4 regions of the Geodermatophilus sp. SYSU D01180 genome follow, and region 4 is predicted to be linked to each of the others. Evidence: riboswitches for the same ligand, from Rfam matches in the RefSeq annotation. Region 4 holds a riboswitch; each other region holds the start of a gene.
What was found. Region 4 has a riboswitch for cyclic di-AMP ahead of ACI8AA_RS10600 (transglycosylase family protein). Riboswitches for the same ligand answer to the same signal wherever they lie in the genome.
Positions count from the first base shown of each region.

Region 1 (4,885 bases), on a different contig from region 4:
CCTCGGTGAACCCGCGGACGGCGAACTTGCTCGACGCGTACGCCGCCTGCCCGGCCGGCGCCATGAGCCCGAACAGGCTGGAGACGTTCACCAGGTGCGCCCCGGGGTTCGCCTTCAGCGTGGGCAGCAGCGCGTGGGTGAGCCGGACGGCGGCGCGGAAGTTGACGTCCACGACCCACTCGAACTCCTCGAGGGTCACCTGGTCGAACCGCCCGCCCAGCGCGACGCCGGCGTTGTTGACCAGCAGCGTCGTCGCCGGGTGGTCCGCGACGATGCGGTCGGCGGCCTCGCGCAGCTGCCCGGCGTCGGCGAGGTCGGCGACGACGGTGGTCACCGACCGGCCCGGGCAGGACGCGCGCACCGCCGCCGCGACGCCCTCGAGCCGCCCGGCGTCGCGGTCGAGCAGCACGAGGTCCGTGCCGCGGGCGGCCAGCCGCGGGGCGAGCGCGGCGCCGATGCCGCTGGCCGCCCCGGTGACGACGGCGGTACCGGTGAAGGCGTAGGGGCGCACGCGGCGACCGTATCCGGCGCCCCTCAGGGCAGCCGCCACACCGTCGTCCGGCGCAGCCCGGGCCCCTCGGTCTCGGGGACCTCGTACACGGCGGCGGGCTCCAGCCGCTCGTGCGGCAGGTAGGGGCGGCCGGGGTCGCCGACCAGCACCTCGCAGCCGCGCGCCCGCGCCCGGTCGAGGAAGGGCAGCACCCGCTCGGTCATCGCCCGGTCGTAGCAGACGTCCCCGGCGACGACGACGTCGACGGCCGGCGGCTCGCGGTCCAGGACGTCGCCGGTGACGCCGATCCCCGCGACGCCGTTGAGGCCGGCGTTGACGCCGACCGCCGTCCGGGAGAACGGGTCGACGTCGCTGGCCAGCACCCACCGGGCGCCGGCGAGGACGGCGGCGACGGCCACCAGGCCGCTGCCCGACCCGAGGTCGAGCACCGTGCGGCCGGCGACGGTGGCGGGCGCGTCGAGCAGGTGGCGGGCCAGTGCCTGCCCGCCGGGCCATGCGGCCGCCCAGAACGGCGGCTCCTCCCCCGCCCCGCCGGCCGCGGTCTCCATCGCCTCCCACAGGGCGACGACGTCGTCGGCGACGTGCAACCGCACCTCGGGGACGAGCGAGGGCCGGCGCACCTGGGTGTGCGCGCGGACGAAGCCCGCGGGCACCACCCGGGTGGCCGGCCCTCGCTGGTTCACCTGGGGATCAGTACCAGCCGGTCGCCTGCGAGTGCGCCCAGGCGTCGCACGGCGTGCCGTAGCGCTGCTCGATGTAGATCAGGCCGGCGTCGATCTGGCGGTAGCCGTCGGAGGTCTTGGCGATCCCGGTGCTGGCCCAGGTGGAGTCCAGGAACTGCGGGATGCCGTAGGCGGTGCTGGTGGGGTTCTGGGCGTTGGGGTTCCAGCCGCTCTCCTTGCCCCACAGCTTCTCCAGGCAGGAGAACTGCTCGCCGCTGCCGACCTTGCTCATCGCGTAGTCCTTGAAGGAACCGGACGGCGCGGCCGGCGCGGCCTCCTCGGCGGCCTGCTCCTCGGCGGCCTGCTGCGCGGCGGCGGCCTCGGCGGCGGCCTGCGCCTCGGCGGCCTGGCGGGCGGCCTCCTGCTCGGCGGCGACGCGGGCGGCCTCCTGCTCGGCGGCGACGCGGGCGGCCTCGGCCTCGGCGGCCAGGCGGTCACGCTCGGCCTGCTCGGCGGCGAGCTGCGCGTGGGCGGCGCCGGCCTCCTGCGCGCTGCGCTCGGCGCGCGAGGCGGCGACGTCGGCCAGCGACGTCAGGTCGGGGGTGGCCGGGGCCTGCTCGGCGGCCTGCTGCTGCGGGATGCCGAGCTCGTCGGCGACGCTGACCGCGGGGCCGGCGGTGCCGGCGGTGTCGGTGCCGGCGGAGGCGGCCGGGCCGCTGGTGGAGACGACGCCCACGATCAGCGCGCCGGCGGCCGCGGCGCCGAGCAGGAGGGCCGGGCGGCGCGGGCCCAGCGGCGGGCTGCCGCGGCGGAACAGGCGCCGGCGGGCGGGGGCCTCGGCGGCCGGCTCGGCGGCGTCCGCGAGCGCGGGCAGCTCGCGGGTGGCGGTGTCGGGAGTGGCGAGCTCGACGGTCACGGGGGCGTCGGCAGGCGTGTTCGGGACGTGGCGGGACATGAGGGGGTGAGGGCTCCGAGGGAGAGTGCGCGCGGCAGCGGCCCGGAGGCGGACTCCGGGCATGCGGGTGCGGCGCGGGTCTACGGGTGTCGCGGACTACGGGGTCCCCGGCGACGTCGTCGCAGGGAGCGGCAGGGCAGGGGCAGCAGGCGTCAGGCGGACGCGGGAGCGCGGTGTGCGCGCGGGCAGCTGCACCTGCGGGCCGCTTCGGCCCGGAGGCGGGGCATGCGGGGACTCTCCGTTTCTTCCGTGAGCCGCCTACCGAGTTAGCTGACGGGTTCGGGCGGGAAGGAGCCCTACGCGCGCCGGGCCGGAGCTCGGCGGGCGCGATTCACCCCAGTACTGCGGTGGGTCCCCGGCTCGCGTCCACGGGTGCGGACACGACTCGGCGGCGTCCGGCCGGGCTCCCCGGGACGGGGACCTGACGACCTGCCGGACGCGAGCCACCGTACGGTCGTTATCGGTTCGTGACAACCGCCGTGGCCGGTGGTGCGGCCGTGACGCGTGGGGCGGACCCCGCCGTACCGGATCCCGCTCCCGCGTCGCCGCTGGTCAGGAGGCCGCCGCGACCTCGGCCCGGCCGGGCCCGTGCAGCGGTGTCACGTCGGACACGTCCGTCCCGGACGGCGCCGGACGCGACCCCGCGCGGGGGTCACCGGCGGGCTCCCCGAGGCGGGCCAGCCCCCGCTTGTCGCCGAGGGCGGGGACGTCGTCGGGCACGACCCCGGCGACGACGGCGAGCGCCTCGTCTAGCTGCCCGGTCAGCAGGCGCAGCCAGTCGCGCGCCCGGTCGCGCTCGTCGCGCAGGGGCCCGAGCTCCGCCTCGACGGCGGACCGGCGCGCGAGCGCCTCGGCGTCGGCCCGCGCCCGCGCCTCGGCCGCCTCGCGGTCCCGCCGCGCGCGCTCGGCGGCGGCCCCCTCCTCCAGCCGGGCCGCCTCGCGGCGCGCGGCCTCCAGGATCGCGGCGGCCTCGCTGCGGGTCTGCTCGCGGGCGGCGAGGACCGCCTCGCGCATCTCGGCCACCCCGGACAGCCGGGCCTGCGCCTCGGTGGCCGCCTCGGCGCGGATGCGCTGCGCCTCCTCCTCGGCGGCGGCGGTCAGCGCGGCGGCCGCCTCCTCGGCCCGGCGCATCATCGCCGCGGCGTCCTCGGGGCCGGGCAGGCTCTGCCGCTCGCGGACCAGCTGCGCGAGCCGGCGGCGGGCGTTCTGCAGCTCGGCCGAGGCGGCGGCGTAGCGGCTGAGCAGGTGCTCGTTCTCCCGGCGCAGGACCAGGAGCTCGGTCTCCGCCCAGGCGACGTAGTCGTCGACCTGCAGGCGGTCGTAGCCGCGCACCGCCCCGGTGAACACCGGCCCGGTGCCCAGCAGGCCGTCGAGCCCGCGTCCCGGGGGCGGTTCCGCGGTGCCGTCCGCGGCCCCGTCCGGAGCAGCTCCCTGTCCCCGCAGCGACATCCCGGTTCCCCCTCGGTGCGCCGTCCGATCCGGTCCCCCGCCGGCGCGCCGGTGGGGGTGATCACAGACTCGCACCCGCCGGGTGCGGCCGAGCGGGCCGACACGGACCCGCGGAAGGCCTCCGGACCGGTCGCGCCCGGACGTGCCGGGCCGGTCACCGTGTGCGGTCGATTGGTCTCAGTACGGTCACGGGCCGGGCGGGAATGTCCGGCGGGGACCGGTCGTTGGGCCCGGTACAGTAGTTGCACTCTCAACCACTTGGAGCGCGAGATGCAGTTCGGGGTCTTCACGGTCAGCGACGTCACGACCGACCCGACGACGGGGCGGACGCCGAGCGAGGCGGAGCGGATCAAGGCCGTCGTCACCATCGCGAAGAAGGCCGAGGAGGTGGGCCTCGACGTGTTCGCGCTCGGCGAGCACCACAACCCTCCGTTCTTCTCGTCCTCCCCCACGACCACGCTGGCCTACGTCGCGGCGCAGACCTCCCGGCTGCAGCTGTCGACGTCGACCACGCTGATCACCACCAACGACCCGGTGAAGATCGCCGAGGACTACGCGATGCTGCAGCACCTGGCCGACGGCCGCGTCGACCTGATGATGGGCCGCGGCAACACCGGCCCGGTCTACCCGTGGTTCGGCCAGGACATCCGCAACGGCATCCCGCTGGCGGTGGAGAACTACGCGCTGCTGCGCCGGCTGTGGGACGAGGAGGTCGTGGACTGGCAGGGCCGGTTCCGCACCCCGCTGCAGGGCTTCACCTCCACCCCGCGGCCGCTGGACGGCGTCCCGCCGTTCGTGTGGCACGGCTCGATCCGCTCCCCGCAGATCGCCGAGCAGGCCGCCTACTACGGCGACGGCTTCTTCCACAACCACATCTTCTGGCCGAAGGAGCACACCCAGCGGATGGTGGCGTTCTACCGGTCCCGGTTCGAGCACCACGGCCACGGTGCCGCCGACCAGGCGATCGTCGGCCTCGGCGGGCAGGTGTTCATGCGCCGGAACAGCCAGGACGCCGTCGCCGAGTTCCGGCCCTACTTCGACAACGCGCCGGTCTACGGGCACGGGCCCTCGCTCGAGGACTTCTCCCGGGAGACGCCGCTGACCGTGGGCAGCCCGCAGCAGGTGATCGAGCGGACGCTCGGCTTCCGCGACTACGTCGGCGACTACCAGCGGCAGCTGTTCCTCATCGACCACGCGGGGCTGCCGCTCAAGACGGTGCTCGAGCAGCTGGACCTGCTCGGCGAGGAGGTCGTGCCGGTGCTGCGCCGCGAGTTCGCCGCGCTCAAGCCGGCGCACGTGCCCGACGCC
Region 1 is NZ_JBJGZH010000012.1:80,968-85,852, forward strand. Features, by position in the region: gene ACI8AA_RS13045 (SDR family NAD(P)-dependent oxidoreductase) at 1-511, opposite strand, end outside; gene ACI8AA_RS13050 (class I SAM-dependent methyltransferase) at 535-1,194, opposite strand; gene ACI8AA_RS13055 (aggregation-promoting factor C-terminal-like domain-containing protein) at 1,202-2,089, opposite strand; cyclic di-AMP (ydaO/yuaA leader) riboswitch at 2,369-2,529, opposite strand; gene ACI8AA_RS13060 (hypothetical protein) at 2,681-3,577, opposite strand; gene ACI8AA_RS13065 (LLM class flavin-dependent oxidoreductase) at 3,848-4,885, shown strand, end outside.
Region 1: it holds a riboswitch for cyclic di-AMP, as region 4 does, so the genes downstream of both, ACI8AA_RS13055 (aggregation-promoting factor C-terminal-like domain-containing protein) here and ACI8AA_RS10600 (transglycosylase family protein) in region 4, are expected to answer to the same signal.

Region 2 (4,885 bases), on a different contig from region 4:
CGCCGAGGGCGAGCTGGCGCAGTACCGGGCGGTGGTGGCGCGGTACGCGTCCGCGGTCTACCGCGACGGCGGTGCGCTGACGCCGCTCACCGTGCTGCTCACCGGCGGCGACCCGGCCGACGTCGTCGCGGCGCTGGGCTACCTGGAGGCCGTCGACGCGCACACCGCCGACGTGGTCGGCGCGGCCGAGCAGCAGCGGCGGGCCGCGGTCGACCGGCAGACCTCCGCCGACGCCGTCCTCGCCGAGGCGCGGCAGCGGGCCGACCGGCTGGCCGCGGAGGTGGCCGACCTCGAGGCCGCCGCCGACGCGGTGACCGCGGAGCTCGACGTCGCGCTCGGCGACGTCGACCGGCAGCTGTCGGACCTGCAGCGCCAGCAGGTCGACGTCGACACCCAGACGGCGGCCAACTGGCGGGCCTACCTCGGCCAGCTGCGCGATGCCGGGGTGGCCGCGCCGCCGGCGGCCGAGCTGCTCGACCCCGTGCGGGGCCTGCCCGCAGGGCTCACCCCGGTCGGCGCAGCCGCCGGTGGCGCCCAGCGCGGCGCCGCGCAGCTGCCCCGCCAGCCGGTGTCGCTGCTCGTGCTGCCGGCGGAGACGCTGGCCGCGGTCACCGCGGCCATGGACGCCCTCGGCCGGCCGTACGCGCCGGGGACGGCCGGCCCGGACTCCTGGGACTGCGGCTCGCTGGTCTCCGCCGTCTACCGCGGCGCCGGCATCGACCTGCCCGGCGACCAGGCCGGCCTGTTCGCGGTCACCACGCCCGTCGACCTGGCCGACGTCCTGCCCGGCGACCTGGTCTTCCTCGGCACCCCCGAGTCGGGGCTGGGGCACGTGGGGATCGCGCTGGACGCGCAGACCATGCTCGCCGCCGACGCGCGGGCCGGCGCCGTCGTCGTCCGCCGGCTGCCCGCCGACCAGGTGGTCCACGTCGGGCGGCCGAGCCTCGGCCCGCGGCCGGAGGTGCCCGCCCCCGGCCCGGCCGGCGGCGCCCTGCGGGTCGAGTGCGGCAACACCGTCTACCCCCCGAGCTTCGACGGCGCCCGCGCCTGGGGCGGCTACCCCAACGGCCTCATCCCGCCGAGCGCGCTGTGCCCGATCGGGGTGGGCGGCCACTCGCTGCGCTGCGACGCCGCGGCGGCCTGGCGGGCGATGAGCGCGGCCTACGCGTCGGTGTTCGGGCGGCCGATGTGCATCACCGACTCCTACCGCACCTACGCCGGCCAGGTCCGCCTGTACGGGGAGAAGCCGGCGCTGGCCGCGGTCCCGGGCACCAGCAACCACGGCTGGGGGCTGGCGGTCGACCTGTGCGGCGGCATCGACGGCTTCGGCACGCCGCAGTACGCGTGGATGGTCGCCAACGCCGGCCGGTTCGGGTGGCTGCACCCGACCTGGGCCGACCCGGGCAACGGCCGCGAGGAGCCCTGGCACTGGGAGTACGCGGGCAGCTGAGCCGGGACTGTCGGTGGCCGTCCCTAGCGTGCCGGCCAACCGACAGGGAGACCCGTCCCGACCGCGGCCCGGCACCGGGCGGCGCGGCCGGGGCACGGAGGGACACGGCCATGCTCATCGACTGCGACTCGTGCACCGCGCGCGGCGCCGGCTGCGCCGACTGCGTCGTCACCGCCCTGCTGGGCGCCCCGCCCGCGGAGCGGGACACCGGGCCCGTGCTGCTGCCGGTGCCCCCGGTCCCGGCGGCCCGGACGGCCGACGGCGCCCTGCCGCGCCCGGGCGTCGTCGTGGAGCTCGACGACGTCGAGCGGCGGGCCGTGCGGGCGCTGGCCGAGGGCGGCCTGGTGCCGCCGCTGCGGCACCGGCCCTCGCGTGACGGGCGCCGGCGCACGGGCTGACCGGCGAGGGGCCACCCGAAACGGGTACGTACCGGAGTGGCGCGGCTGCTGACCGTGTGTGTTCTCACAGTCCACGCACCCCCCGTTTGTCACAACTGCATCACGTCCGTACTGTGGCGCCGTCCGGCCGGGTGGTCGTCACCCGACGCAGGGTGACCTCGGCCGACACCGCCGAGTCACCGGACGCCCTCCCCGGAGGTGCGCGAGGTGAGCCGGGGACCCACCGCAGCACTGGGGTGAGTTCTCGTGCGCGCCGGTCCCGACCGGGGCGCGGAGATAGGGCACGTCTTCCCAGCCCGAACCCGTCAGCTAACTCGGTAGGCGGTTGCTGAGGAAGAAACGGAGAGCCGCCGCCCGTGGCGACCCCCCGCCCCGCCCTGGGGCATGCACGCGAGAAGTCCACATCGGCCACCCGCACCGCCGGTCCGCACCGCCCGTCGCGGGCCCGCCACCTCGGCCGGGTCACCCTCGTCGGCACCACCGCCGCGCTGACCCTCACCCTGCTGTCCGGCACCGCGGCCGCCGACCCCGAGCGGGCCGGCACCCCGGAGCAGGCCGCCCAGCTCGCCGCCGAGGCCGGTCACCGGCTCGAGGTCGTCACCGAGCAGGTCAACGAGGCCCGCGAGGTCCTCGCCCAGCAGCGGGCCGCCGCCGACGAGGCCGACCGGGCCGCCGCCGAGGCGCAGGGCCAGCTGCAGGAGCTCGACGGCCAGATCCGCCAGGTGGCCCGCAGCGCCTACACCGCCGGCAACGGCGACGGCTTCGCCGGGCTCGACCTGCTGATGACCAGCGACTCCGCCGAGGACTTCGTCGCGTCGCTGGCCACCCTCGGCCAGATCGCCGACCACACCACCTCGGTCCTCGACCGGGTCAACGAGGCGGCCGCCGCCGCCCGGCAGGCGCAGGCCGACGCCGAGGCCGCCGAGGCCGAGGCGCAGCGCACCCTCGACGACCTGAGCGCCCAGGAGGCGCAGCTCCAGGACGACATCGCCGACTACCAGGCGCAGTTCGCCGCGCTCACCGAGGCGCAGCGGCAGGCGGCGCTCGCCGCGCAGGAGGCCGGCCTGGCCGCCGGCGCGCAGGCCGACGAGGACACCGGCGGCGAGCCGGGCGGCGAGGGCGCGCCCGCCGCCGCGGGCACGCAGGCCGCGGCCCCCGCACCGGCCCCGGCGCCGTCGGCGGTCGGCGGCAGCGGTGCCGCGCAGACCGCGGTGCAGACGGCGCTGGCCCAGGTGGGCGACCCCTACGTGTGGGGCGCCGGCGGGCCGAACGCCTTCGACTGCTCGGGCCTGACCCAGTACGCCTACGCGGCGGCCGGGATCAGCCTCCCGCACTCCAGCAGCATGCAGTCGCGCATGGGCACCGCCGTCTCGCGCGCGGACCTGCAGCCGGGCGACCTGATCTTCTACTACAGCCCGGTCAGCCACGTCTCGATGTACATCGGCAACGGCCAGATGGTGCACGCCTCCACGTCGGGGCAGCCGGTGAAGGTCGTGTCGGTCGACTCGATGGGCGGCATCACCGCGATGCGCCGCATCGCCTGAGGAAGGACCTCCCTGCCCCCCACCGCTCGCGAGCTCGCGGCGGGACCCTGCAGGGAGGCCGTTCCATCACGTCGCCGGGGCCGGTGACCCGTCCGGGTCGCCGGCCCTCGGCGTCCGTGGAGGGAGACCCCGGTGCGGCGCCGGCGCGCGCCTAGGATCGGCCGGGTGAGCAGGGCGGGCGGGACGAGCACCCGCCCCGGCCCCGCGGCCACCCGGCCCGACCGCACCGGCTCCCGCCGGGCCGCGCTGCTGGTCGCGCTCGTGCTCGGCGCGGCGCTCGTCGTCGTCATCGCGCTCCGCACGCCCTGGACGCTGCTGCCCACCCCGCCCGGCGGCGCGTCCCCGGTCACCGACGACGCCGGGCTGCCCGCCGAGGTCGTCCGCCGCGCCGAGGCCCTCGCCGCCGACATCCGGCCCGCGTCGCTGACCAACCTGGTGCTCGGGCTCGCGGTCTCGGCGCTGCTCGGCCTCACCCGCCTGGGCAGCCGGCTGGTCACCGCGGTCGGCCGGGCGGGCGGCCGCCGCTGGCCGCTCACCGTGCTGCTGGGCGCGGTCGCGCTGGTCGTCGTCGGCCGGCTGGTGACGCTGCCGATCTCCGCCTACGGCGAGGTGGTGCGGCACCGCTACGGGCTGTCCACGCGCTCCTGGCCCCTGTGGCTGCGCGACGTCGCGGTCTCCACGGCCATCGACGCCGGGCTCACCGCCCTCGGCCTGCTCGTGCTCGTCGCGCTGGCCCGCCGCGCGCCCCGCACGTGGTGGGCCTGGGCGGCCGGCGGCGCGGCCGCGCTGGTCGTCGCCGGCTCCTTCCTCTACCCGGTGGTCATCGAGCCGGCGTTCAACAGCTTCACGCCGCTGCCGGCCGGCGAGCTGCGCACCGACCTGCTGCGGCTGGCCGAGGAGAGCGGCTCCCCGGTCGAGGACGTCCTGGTCGCCGACGCGTCCCGGCGGACGACGTCGCTCAACGCCTACGTGTCCGGGTTCGGCTCGACCCGCCGGGTGGTCCTCTACGACACCCTGCTGGCCGACGTCCCCCCGGAGGAGATCGAGTCGATCGTCGCCCACGAGCTCGGCCACGTGGCCACCGACGACGTCCTGACCGGCACGCTCATCGGGGCGCTCGGCGCGGCCGCCGCCGTCGCCCTGCTCGGCTGGCTGCTGACCTCGGCGCCGCTGCTGCGCCGGGCCGGCGCGGACTCGGCGGGCGACCCGCGCGTGGTGCCGCTGGTGCTGTTCCTCGTCGCGGTCGGCTCCCTGGTCGCGACGCCGGTGCAGAACCTCGTCTCGCGGCACGTCGAGGCCCGGGCGGACCTGCACGCGCTCGACCTCACCCGGGACGCCGCCGCCTTCGTCGAGATGCAGCGGCGGCTGGCCGAGACCAACGTCTCCGACCCGAGCCCGCCGGCGGCGTGGAAGTGGTTCTTCGGCTCCCACCCCACGGCGGCCGAGCGGGTCGCGATGGCCGAGGACTGGCTGCGGCTGGGCGACCGGTGAGC
Region 2 is NZ_JBJGZH010000020.1:25,151-30,035, forward strand. Features, by position in the region: gene ACI8AA_RS17285 (NlpC/P60 family protein) at 1-1,450, shown strand, start outside; gene ACI8AA_RS17290 (hypothetical protein) at 1,561-1,848, shown strand; cyclic di-AMP (ydaO/yuaA leader) riboswitch at 2,008-2,188, shown strand; gene ACI8AA_RS17295 (NlpC/P60 family protein) at 2,205-3,392, shown strand; gene ACI8AA_RS17300 (M48 family metallopeptidase) at 3,558-4,883, shown strand; gene ACI8AA_RS17305 (glycosyltransferase family 4 protein) at 4,880-4,885, shown strand, end outside.
Region 2: it holds a riboswitch for cyclic di-AMP, as region 4 does, so the genes downstream of both, ACI8AA_RS17295 (NlpC/P60 family protein) here and ACI8AA_RS10600 (transglycosylase family protein) in region 4, are expected to answer to the same signal.

Region 3 (4,885 bases), on a different contig from region 4:
CCGCCGTCCCGGACCACCCCGGCCACCAGGCTGGGTGCCCGGCCCTCGCGCTGCACCCGGGCGGTCCGGGCCAGCAGGGTGCGGGCGGTCGAGGGCAGCACGGGCTCCGGCATGACCGGAACGGTAGGTCAGGCCCGGACGGGCGCCGCCAGCCGCCCGGTGCGCCCGGCCCAGCGCTCGAACACGACGGTGACCAGCGGCGGGACCGAGGCGGCGAGCGCCAGAAGCGTCGTCCACCGGGACCAGCCGAGCACCCGCGCGGCGACCAGCGCCGCGAGCACGTAGGCGATGAACACCGCGCCGTGGACCGGCCCGAACACCTGGACGCCGACCTCGGAGGTCTCCGGCACGTACTTGACGTACATCCCGGCCAGCAGGCCGATCCAGGACAGGGCCTCGGCGACGGCGACGGCGCGGAAGGCCAGGGCGACGGTGCGGGGGTTCATCGGTGCGCGGTCCTCGGGGTCGGGGGCGGTTCCGGAGGGTCAACGCGGCAGCGGGCGCCGACGTCCCGGTCGCCGGATGTGACGTGCGTGGCAGGGTCGGGCCGTGCCGGGTCTGGCGCGGCGGGAGTCCTGCCTGGTCCTGCTGCGCCGGATGGCCGGCCTGCGGCCGGACCTGGTCGCCGCGGCCCTGTCCCGGCTGGGCGCGACCCGCGCCGAGGCGCACGCGGCGCACACCCGCTGCTGGGAGGACCCCGTCCCCCTCACGCCTCGCGAGCTCGGCGCGAGCCTCCGGACGGGGCCACGGGCCGGCCGAGCAGGTGGAGGACCGCCGGTTCGGCGACCTGGACCGGGAGGTCCGGCGCTGGCCGCTGCCGCTGTGGCCGCACCTGCGCTGGGAGGTGCTCTCCGCCCCCGGCGGCAGCGTGCTGCACGAGCACCTGGTGCGGGGCCCGGGCTCCCCGGTCCCGCCGGCGGCCGACGGGCGGCTGCGGGTCTGGGAGCACGTGGTGGCCGACGTGGGCGGCCTGCCCGGGGCGCAGGAGGTGGACCCGCGGGTGGTCACCCGCTGGGAGGTGTGCGGCTGCCCTCCGGCGCGACGGCCGCCTTCGTGGGGCCTCCTGCAGCAGGTCCGGACGTGACGGAGCCCCGGCACCCGAGGAAGGGGTGCCGGGGCTCCCGGTAGGTGACGCGCTGGAACGGCCAACCTCCAGGGGCCCGCCGGCCTCGTCCCGGGTCCCGCCCTGAGCCTGCGAAGGGTGGGGAGGACGAGGTCCTTCCACGAGGCGTGGGGGGAAGGGTGGTCCTTCCTCAGCCGATGCGGCGGGCGCCGGCGTAGCCGCCCATCGCGTCGATGCTGGCGACCTTGACGACGTCGCCCGACGTCGGCGCGTGCACCATCTGGCCGTTGCCGATGTAGATGCCGACGTGGCTCACCGGGCTGTAGAAGAAGACCAGGTCACCGGGCTGCAGGTTCGCGCGGGAGACCGCGGTGCCCATCGTCGACTGCATCCTGCTCGAGTGCGGGAGGCTGATCCCCGCGGCCTTGAACGCGTACTGGGTCAGGCCGGAGCAGTCGAAGGCGTCCGGGCCGGCGGCCGCCCACACGTAGGGGTCGCCGCGCTGGGCCATGGCGGTGGAGACCACGGTGCCGGCGACGCCGCTGGCGGGTGCCGGGGCCGCGGCGGGCTCCTCCGCGGAGGTCGTGGGCTCCTCGCGGTCCTCGTCGCGGCTGGCGCGGGAGTCCTCGGCGGCGTGCGCGGCGGCCGCGGCGTCGAGGGCGGCGCGGCGCTCCTCGGCGCTGAGCCGGGCGTAGTCGGCCTGGTAGGCGGCGATCTGCGCCTCGAGGTCGGCCTGCTGGGAGGCGACGGCGTCGTACTGGCGCTGGGCCTCGGAGGCGGCCTCGGCGGCGGCGGCCTGCGCGGCGGTGGCGGTCTCGGTGGCGGCCGCGGCCTGGCCGAGCAGCTCACCCTGGTAGCCGGCGACGCCCTGCAGCAGGGTGACGCGGTTGACGAACTCGTCGGCGTCCGTGCTGGTCAGGAGCGCCTGGAGCGACCCCATGCTGTCGCCGGTGTAGGCCGACCGGGCGATCCCGACCACCTGCCGGCGGGCGGTGTCGACGGCGGCCTGGGCGGTGACCAGCTGAGCGGCGGCGGCGTCCGCGGCGGCCTGCTGGGCGGCGAGCGCCTCGCGGGCCTCGTTGAACTGCTCGGTGACGACCTCGAGGTCGTGGCCCCGGGCGGCGACCAGCTGCGCGGCATCGGCGGCCGTCGTCGGCTCCTCGGCCCCGGCCGGCGCCGGGACGGCACCCAGCCCGAGGCCGATGCCGAGGGCGCCGACGAGGGCGACGGCGGCGCGGCGGCCGCGGCCGGTCGCGGGCATGCCGGGGACGGACGTGCGCAGGGACGCCACGCGGCGGTCTCTCCTTCTCCCAGGCCGCCTACCGGGTTAGCTGACGGGTTCGGGCGTGGAGTCGCCCGGCGCGTGCGGGCACGCGCTACACCCCAGGACTGCGATGGGTCCCCGGCCCGGTCCCCGCGGGAGGGGACCGGCTCGACGGCGTCCGCGGGGTGTCACCCGGACTGGTGACGGAGCGCCCCGTTGGACGTACTGAGCGTAAGGTCCGTGACCGGCGTGTGACAATCACCCCGGTGTAATTACATCAGTCACAAACGGTGAGCGGACGGGTACGGGAGGTTCCCGACCCCCGCCGGTTTGCGCCGCCGCAGGGGCGTGTACCGATTGCTGCATGTCCTCTTCCACGCGGATGCGCCTGGCCCGGCCGCTCGTCGTGCTCGCGCTGTTCGGCTCCCTGGTCGCCTGCGGTGACAACACCGACTTCTCCCGCGGTCCGACCAACTGCGACTCCTCCGGCGAGAACGCCAGCAACGAGAACGACGCCAGCTGCCAGGAGACCGGCCAGAACCCCGGCAACGACGCCCCCACCACCGACGACGCCAGCACCGACGACTGAGCGCCGCCCGGTCCTCGGCGGGCGCCGGGCCGCCCGGACTGGTGGCATGGTCGGGTGAGCCCGGCACGCAGGTGGACGGCGGCCCGGTTGCGGGCCGAGACGCGGACGCTGCTGGCCGGTGCCCGCCGTCTGCTGCAGGGCCGTGACCTCGCGCTGATCGGCGCGGGCCTCACCTTCTACGCCGGCATCGCGGTGGTGCCGCTGGTCCTGGTCTCCGTCCGGCTGACCGCGCTGGCCACCTCGGCCGAGGAGGTCCGCGCGCGCAGCGGGCGGCTGACCGAGCTGCTGCCGGAGTCGCTGGGCGCGCCGGACGCGGTGGCCCGGCTGGTCGACGCCGGCGTCCGGCTGGACCTGCTGGGCTTCGCGCTGGCGTTGCTGCCCCTGTCGCTGTACGGCGAGGGGCTGCGGCGGGCGCTGATGCGGTTCAGCCGGCGGCGGGAGAACCTCACCGGCTGGCGCGGCCGACTGCTCACGCTGCCCCTGGTCGTGGCGACGCCCCTGCTGCTGTACCCGCTGCTGCTGGCCGCCACGGTCATGGCCGACCTGGCCCGCGAGGACGGCGCGGGGCCCGCGGTCGGGCGGTTCGCCGTCGGCTACTACTCGGTGCTGTTCGTGCTCACCGTGCCCATCCTGTGGGGCTACGGCGTGGTGGCCGGCGGCCGGCACCGGTGGGGCGCGCTGGTCAGCGGCGCGCTGTTCACCGCCGCCTGCCTGTCCGGCTTCCTGCAGGGGTTCGTGCTGTTCCTGTCCCTGCCGCTGGACCTGGGCGCGCCCTTCGGCGGCCTGGTCGTCGTCGGCGCGGTGGTCGCCATCGGCCTGTGGCTGTTCCTGCTGCACCTGGTCCTGCTGGCCGGGTGGCTGCTCACCCAGTCCCTCGACGAGCGGCTGGGCCGGCGTCAGGCGTCCGGCCGCCAGGGGGAGCCGGGCGGGGTCTCCGGGGCGGGGGCAGCGGGCGCGGGCGGCGGCGTGGCCGGCGCGGGCGGGGGCGTGGCCGGCGCGGCCGGCGGCTCGGGTGCCGGGGTGGCCGGTGGCGGCGGCTCCGGGGACGGCGGGGGCGGAGGCGGAGGCGACGACGGCGGGGGCGTGCCGGGCGGCGTCGTCCCGGGCGCGGGCGCCGGCTGGGGTGCCGGGTCGGCCGGGGGCGCGGGCTCGGGCGCCGGCTCCACGTAGTCGCTGCCGTTGCTCACCAGGATCGACACCACCTGGCCGGCCACGGCCCGGCCGCCGCGCGGCGGGCTGGTGCCCAGGAGGGCGCCGGCCTGCTCGTCGCTGTCGACGCGCACCGTCCGCGGGGTGAACCCGGCGTCGGCGAGGGTCCGCTCGCAGCCCCGGACGGTGGAGCAGCCGGGCACCGGGCGGGTGTTGCCGTTCTGCACGGTCTGGTCGGCCGGCGGGAACTCGCCGCTCCCGCGCGCGGTCAGGATCGGCTCCATCGCGTCGTGCCAGATGGTGGCGCCCTTGCCGCCGCCGAAGCCGCCGACGTCCTCGTTCCGCTTGGGGTTGAGGACCATGACGCTCGCGGTGATCTCGGGCGTGTAGCCCACGAACGCCACCGAGTAGTTGTCCTGCGAGGTGCCGGTCTTGCCGGCGATCTGGTGGCCGCGGACGTAGGCGCGCGACCCGGTCTGGCCCGGGTTCCCCGGCTCGACGTCCCTGCGCAGCATCTGGTTCATCGTGTTCGCCACGCCCGGCGGGACGGCCTCGGGCGTGCACCGGTCGCCGACCGCCAGCGGCTCGCCGTCGGCGTCCACCGCCGGCTCCCCGTTCTGGTCGAGGACGGCGGTCACCGGGACCACGTCGCACTGCGTGCCGCCGGCGGCGAACGTCGAGTAGGCGCTGGCCAGCGCCAGCGGGCTGGTCGCCTCGGCGCCGAAGGTGAACGACCCGCGGTTCTCGTCGATGATCTGCTGCGCCAGCCCCGGCGGGCTGAACTGGAACAGCCCCGCCGCCTCGGCCATCCGCACCGGCT
Region 3 is NZ_JBJGZH010000043.1:11,720-16,604, reverse strand. Features, by position in the region: gene ACI8AA_RS22960 (serine hydrolase domain-containing protein) at 1-113, opposite strand, end outside; gene ACI8AA_RS22955 (DUF3817 domain-containing protein) at 129-446, opposite strand; gene ACI8AA_RS22950 (hypothetical protein) at 764-1,084, shown strand; gene ACI8AA_RS22945 (C40 family peptidase) at 1,254-2,354, opposite strand; cyclic di-AMP (ydaO/yuaA leader) riboswitch at 2,385-2,470, opposite strand; gene ACI8AA_RS22940 (hypothetical protein) at 2,692-2,916, shown strand; partial or broken gene ACI8AA_RS22935 (YhjD/YihY/BrkB family envelope integrity protein) at 2,971-3,789, shown strand; gene ACI8AA_RS22930 (transglycosylase domain-containing protein) at 3,813-4,885, opposite strand, start outside.
Region 3: it holds a riboswitch for cyclic di-AMP, as region 4 does, so the genes downstream of both, ACI8AA_RS22945 (C40 family peptidase) here and ACI8AA_RS10600 (transglycosylase family protein) in region 4, are expected to answer to the same signal.

Region 4 (4,885 bases):
CCGCATCGGGGCCGGCGACCTCGCCAAGGTGGTGCTCGCCCGCGACCTGCTGGTCACCGCCGACGTGCCGCTGGACCCGCGCCGCCTGCTGGACCGGCTGGCCGCCCGCTTCCCGGACTGCTGGACCTTCGCCGTCGACGGGCTGCTCGGCGCCACCCCCGAGCTGCTGCTGCGCCGCACCGGCCGGCAGCTGTCCGCGCGGGTGCTGGCCGGCACCGCCCCGCGCGGCGCGGGCGCCGAGGACGAGCGGCTCGCGGCGGGCCTGCTGGCCAGCGCCAAGGACCGCGCCGAGCACGCCCTCGCCGTCGACTCGCTCGTGCGCGCGCTCGACCCGTTCTGCACCGCGCTGTCGGTGCCGGAGCAGCCCTCGCTGCTGACGCTGCCCAACGTGCGGCACCTGGCCACCGACGTCGTCGGCACCCAGCGCCGCTCCGGCGCCCGCGGCCGGGCCGGGCTGCTGGAGCTGGTCGACACCGTGCACCCGACCGCCGCCGTCTGCGGCACGCCGCCCGAGGCCGCCGCCGCGGTGATCGCCGAGCTGGAGGGCATGGGCCGCGGGCGCTACGCCGGGCCGGTGGGCTGGCTCGACGCCCGCGGGGACGGCGAGTTCGGGCTGGCCCTGCGCTGCGCCCAGCTGGTCGACGACGACCCGCGCTCGGCCCGGCTGTTCGCCGGCTGCGGCATCGTCGCCGCCTCCGACCCGACGGCCGAGCTCGCCGAGACGCAGGCGAAGTTCGCCGCCTTCCAGGCCGCGCTGGAGGGCTGAGGCGGCTCCGTCCCGCCGGCGCCGGCGTCCTGCCCCGGAGACGGCGAGGGCCCCGGCCGCTGCGCGCGGTCGGGGCCCTCGTCGGGTGTGCGGGAGGTCAGCCCACGTAGTTGACGTGCACGTGGTCGAAGTGGTTGGCGGTCACACCGCCGCGGTCCTCCATCGCCTTCCAGGCACCGTCGGGCGAGGTCAGGATGCGCTGCTGCCAGATGACGTACTCGACGCCGAGCTCGTCCCAGTGGTCCACGTGGTACTGGGCGATCGCGTCGCCGAGGGCGGCGTCGGACATGACCATGTAGTCCAGGGCCTTGCCGGAGGGGTGGCCGTCCGGGTCGACCGCGCTGGCCCGCGTGCCGCCGAGGGTGATGTCCGCGGCGCCCGGGACGTTGCTGACGACGGCGTTCGCCGCCGCCTGCACGGCCTCGTGGATGGCGCCGGCGGTGTTGGTGATCTCGGCGACGACCGAGGCCTGCGCGACCTGCGGGGCGGCCTCGGCGATCGGCGGGGTGGCGGCGGGCGCGGCCTCACCGGCGGCGGCGACCGGGGCCGGGGCGGCCTCGGCGGCGGGGGCCGGGGCGGCCTCGGCAGCGGGGGCCGGGGCGGCCTCGGCCGGGGCGGCGGTCGAGCCGCTGAGCGCCAGCACCTGACCGGGGAAGATCAGGTTCGGGTTGGCGCCGATGACGTCGACGTTGCGCTCGTAGAGCTCCCGCCAGCTCTGGCCGTGGGCGGCGGCGATCTTCGCCACCGTGTCCCGCCAGCGGACGGTGTACTCCTCGGTGGTGACCTCGGCCTGCTCGGCCGGGGCGACCTGCTTGGCGGCCGGCTGCTCGGCCGGGGCGGCCGGGGCCTCGGCGGCGGCGGGGGCGGCCTGCTCGGCGGCCGGCGCCTCGGCGGCGGCCGCGGTGGTGCCGTCGGTCAGGTACTTGCCGCAGCTCGGCCAGGCGCCGACGCCCTGGCCGGCCAGGACGGCCTCGGCGATCTGGACCTGCTGGGCCGGGGTGGCGAGGTCGGCACGCGGGGCGAGGTCGGTGCCCCCGAAGGCGGCCCAGGTGGACTGGCTGAACTGCAGGCCGCCGTAGTAGCCGTTGCCGGTGTTGATGCTCCAGTTGCCACTGGACTCGCACTGGGCGACGCCGGTCCAGTCGTGGGTGGTGGAGGCGGAGGCCGGCGAGCTCAGGACGCCCAGACCGACGGCGGCGGCGCCGGCGGCGACAGGGGCCTTGGCGATGACCTTCTTGGTGCGGACGTAGCGGGGTGCGCGGTGCTTGGGCATGGTGATGATCTCCCGATCACCGCCGGCGAGGTGAGCTGTCGGGTTCGGGCGATCGGTGCCCGGCCGCGGTCCGCGGCTTCACCCCGAGGCGCGCTCCGACCAGGCCCCCGTGGGCCGTCGCGCGCCGGAAGAGTGGGTCCCCCACCCCTGCCCTGGGAGTTGACGTGGGCGACCGGTGGGCAGGGTTTGGCGGACCGGCGCCGCGCTCCGTGTTCGCTGAGCGCAGCCAAAACGTTACGTGTCGTCATGTCGACTGTCGTCGTGACGGCGGTCACAGCACGGTTCGACTGGGACCCGTGGGGTACGGCGTGACGTCGGCGTGATCCCCGCGCGGGTAACGGAACGCGCTGCTCGCCGCGCGCGATCCGGCCCTGCCGCGGTCCTCCCGCCCCCGTCCCGGCCGCCCCGGATCCCGTGACGAAGGCCACCGGCGACGGGCTCCCCCTCCCCCGTCGGGACCGCGCCGCGAGGCACCCGCCGGGTGCCCGGACCTCCCTGGGGTCCCCCGCACGGACACGCGACTCGAGGTGACCGGGATCCCGGTGAGCGACGTCGACGTCGCCAGGGCCTTCCACGTCGAGCAGGTCGGTTCCGGGCTCGACCACGACGTCAGCCCGGCCCCCGGGCATGCGTGTGGTGCAGATGACGCCGGGCTCCCCCTGCTCGGTGGTCATCGTCCAGGGCATGCCGCTGGGCGAGCCGGGCTCGACCCGGGGCCCGCCGCTCGTCGTCGAGGACGTCGACGCCGTCCGCCGGGAGCTGGCCGAGCGCGGGGTCGACGTGACCGAGGTCCAGCAGCCGGGCCCCGAGGGCGCCCCCGGCTCGCGGTTCGCATTCTTCAGCGACCCCGACGGCAACGGCCGGTCGTTGCAGGAGATCCGCCGCTCCTGAGGCCGGTCAGGCCAGCGCGCGGCCCGCGGCCTCCCGGAGGGCGACGGCCAGGTCGGCCTCCGCGCGCTGGTCGGTGCGGGCGACGACCACCCGCGGCCCGCCGCACGCCAGCGCGGCAGCGAGCTCCTCCGGCGTGGCCACCGCCGTGGCCGCCCACCCCAGGGACGCCGCGACGGCGACCAGGTCGCGCCCGTGCGGCGTGCCGAACACCCGCCGGTAGTCGCGGGCGTACGCCGGCCGCCCCGGCTCCAGCTGGGCGAAGATCCCGCCGCCGTCGTTGTCGGGCACCACCACGGTGAGGTCCGGGCGCGGCTCGCCCTCGCCGGTGAGCAGCCCCTGCAGGTCGTGCAGGAACGTGAGGTCGCCCATGAGCGCCACCGCCGGCCCGCCGTGCGCCAGCGCGGCGCCGACGGCGGTGGACACCGTGCCGTCGATGCCGGCGACGCCGCGGTTGGCGAGCACGGCGACGTCGCCGCGCGGCACGGCGAGCCGGTCGACGTCGCGCACCGGCGTCGAGGAGCCGAGCACCAGCAGCGCCCCGGACGGCAGCGCGGCGACGACGTCGCGGGCCAGCCGGGCGGCGGTCAGCCCGGGCGCGGTGTCCAGGGCGGCGTCGACGGTCGCGCCCACCCGGTCCGCGGCCACGCGCCAGGCGGCGGCCCAGCCCGGGTCCGACGGCGGGCCGCCCGGCGGGGCGGCGCGGGTGACCAGCGCGGCCGAGCGGCCGGCGTCGGGCCAGCGCGGCCCCGCGACCACGGTCTCCACGCGCACCCGCGGGTCGGCCAGCAGCGCCGACACCGGCCGGGACAGCGTCGGCCGGCCGACGACGACCACGCGCTCGGGCCGGTGCGCGTCCAGCCAGCCGGGCACGCCGAGCAGCAGCGCCCCGCCGCGCACGGCGCCGTCGGTCCACGCCCCGCCGCTCGGCTCGGCGACCACCGGCCAGCCGGCCGCGGCGGCGCCGGCCGCCCACGCCCGGCCGACGGCGTCCGGCCCGTCCCCGGCGACGACGAGCGTGCGCGGGCCGTCCGCGACCGGCGCGGTCGCGGCGGGCGCGGACGCGCCGGCGGTCCACGGCGCGCCGCCGTCCCGGCCGGCCCACGGGCCGGTCAGCGGTCCGGGCTCCTCCTCGGGCAGCAGCGGGTCACGGAGCGGCAGGTCCAGCTGGACCGGCCCGGGGTCACCGGACAGGACGCCGGTGGCCGCGAGCAGCGCCCGGGACACCACCGAGCGCCAGTAGCGGTTCTGCGCGGCCTCGCGGCCGGCCTCGGGCACGCCGACGTCGGCCGCCCAGCGCACCGCGCCGCCGTAGAGGCCCGGCTGCTCGATCGTCTGGTTGGCGCCGGTGCCGCGCAGCTCCGGCGGCCGGTCGGCGGTCAGCGCCAGCAGCGGCACGCCGCTGACGTCGGCCTCGAGGACGGCGGCATGCAGGTGCGCGGTCGCCGTCCCGGAGGTGGTGAGCACCGGCACCGGCCGGCCGGACGCGCGGGCCAGGCCCAGGGCGAGGAAGGACGCCGTCCGCTCGTCGATGCGCACGTGCAGCCGCAGGACGCCGGCCCGCTCGGCGGCGGCCAGCGCCAGGGCGACCGGCGCCGAGCGCGAGCCGGGCGCGACGACGGCGTCGCGGACCCCGCCGCGGACGAGCTCGTCGACCAGCACGCGGGCCAGCGCGGTGGAGGGGTTCACGCGGCCAGCACCGCGCCCAGCCGCTCGGTCCAGCGGGCGGTCACGTCAGCGGGCGCGGCCACGGCGTCCAGCCGGGCGGGGTCGGGCCGGGTCACCGGCAGCACGCCGTCCACCGGCAGCAGCGGGGCGTCGGTGACGTCGCCGTCGAGGAGGGCGACCGTGGCCAGGCCGCAGGCGAAGGGCAGCTCCGGCAGCGCGGCGGCCAGCGCGACCCCCGCGGCGATGCCCACCGAGGACTCCAGCGCGGAGGAGACCACGCACGGCAGCCC
Region 4 is NZ_JBJGZH010000009.1:69,071-73,955, reverse strand. Features, by position in the region: gene ACI8AA_RS10605 (isochorismate synthase) at 1-766, shown strand, start outside; gene ACI8AA_RS10600 (transglycosylase family protein) at 864-2,039, opposite strand; cyclic di-AMP (ydaO/yuaA leader) riboswitch at 2,044-2,214, opposite strand; gene ACI8AA_RS10595 (VOC family protein) at 2,682-2,930, shown strand; gene menD (2-succinyl-5-enolpyruvyl-6-hydroxy-3-cyclohexene-1-carboxylic-acid synthase) at 2,937-4,616, opposite strand; gene ACI8AA_RS10585 (o-succinylbenzoate synthase) at 4,613-4,885, opposite strand, start outside.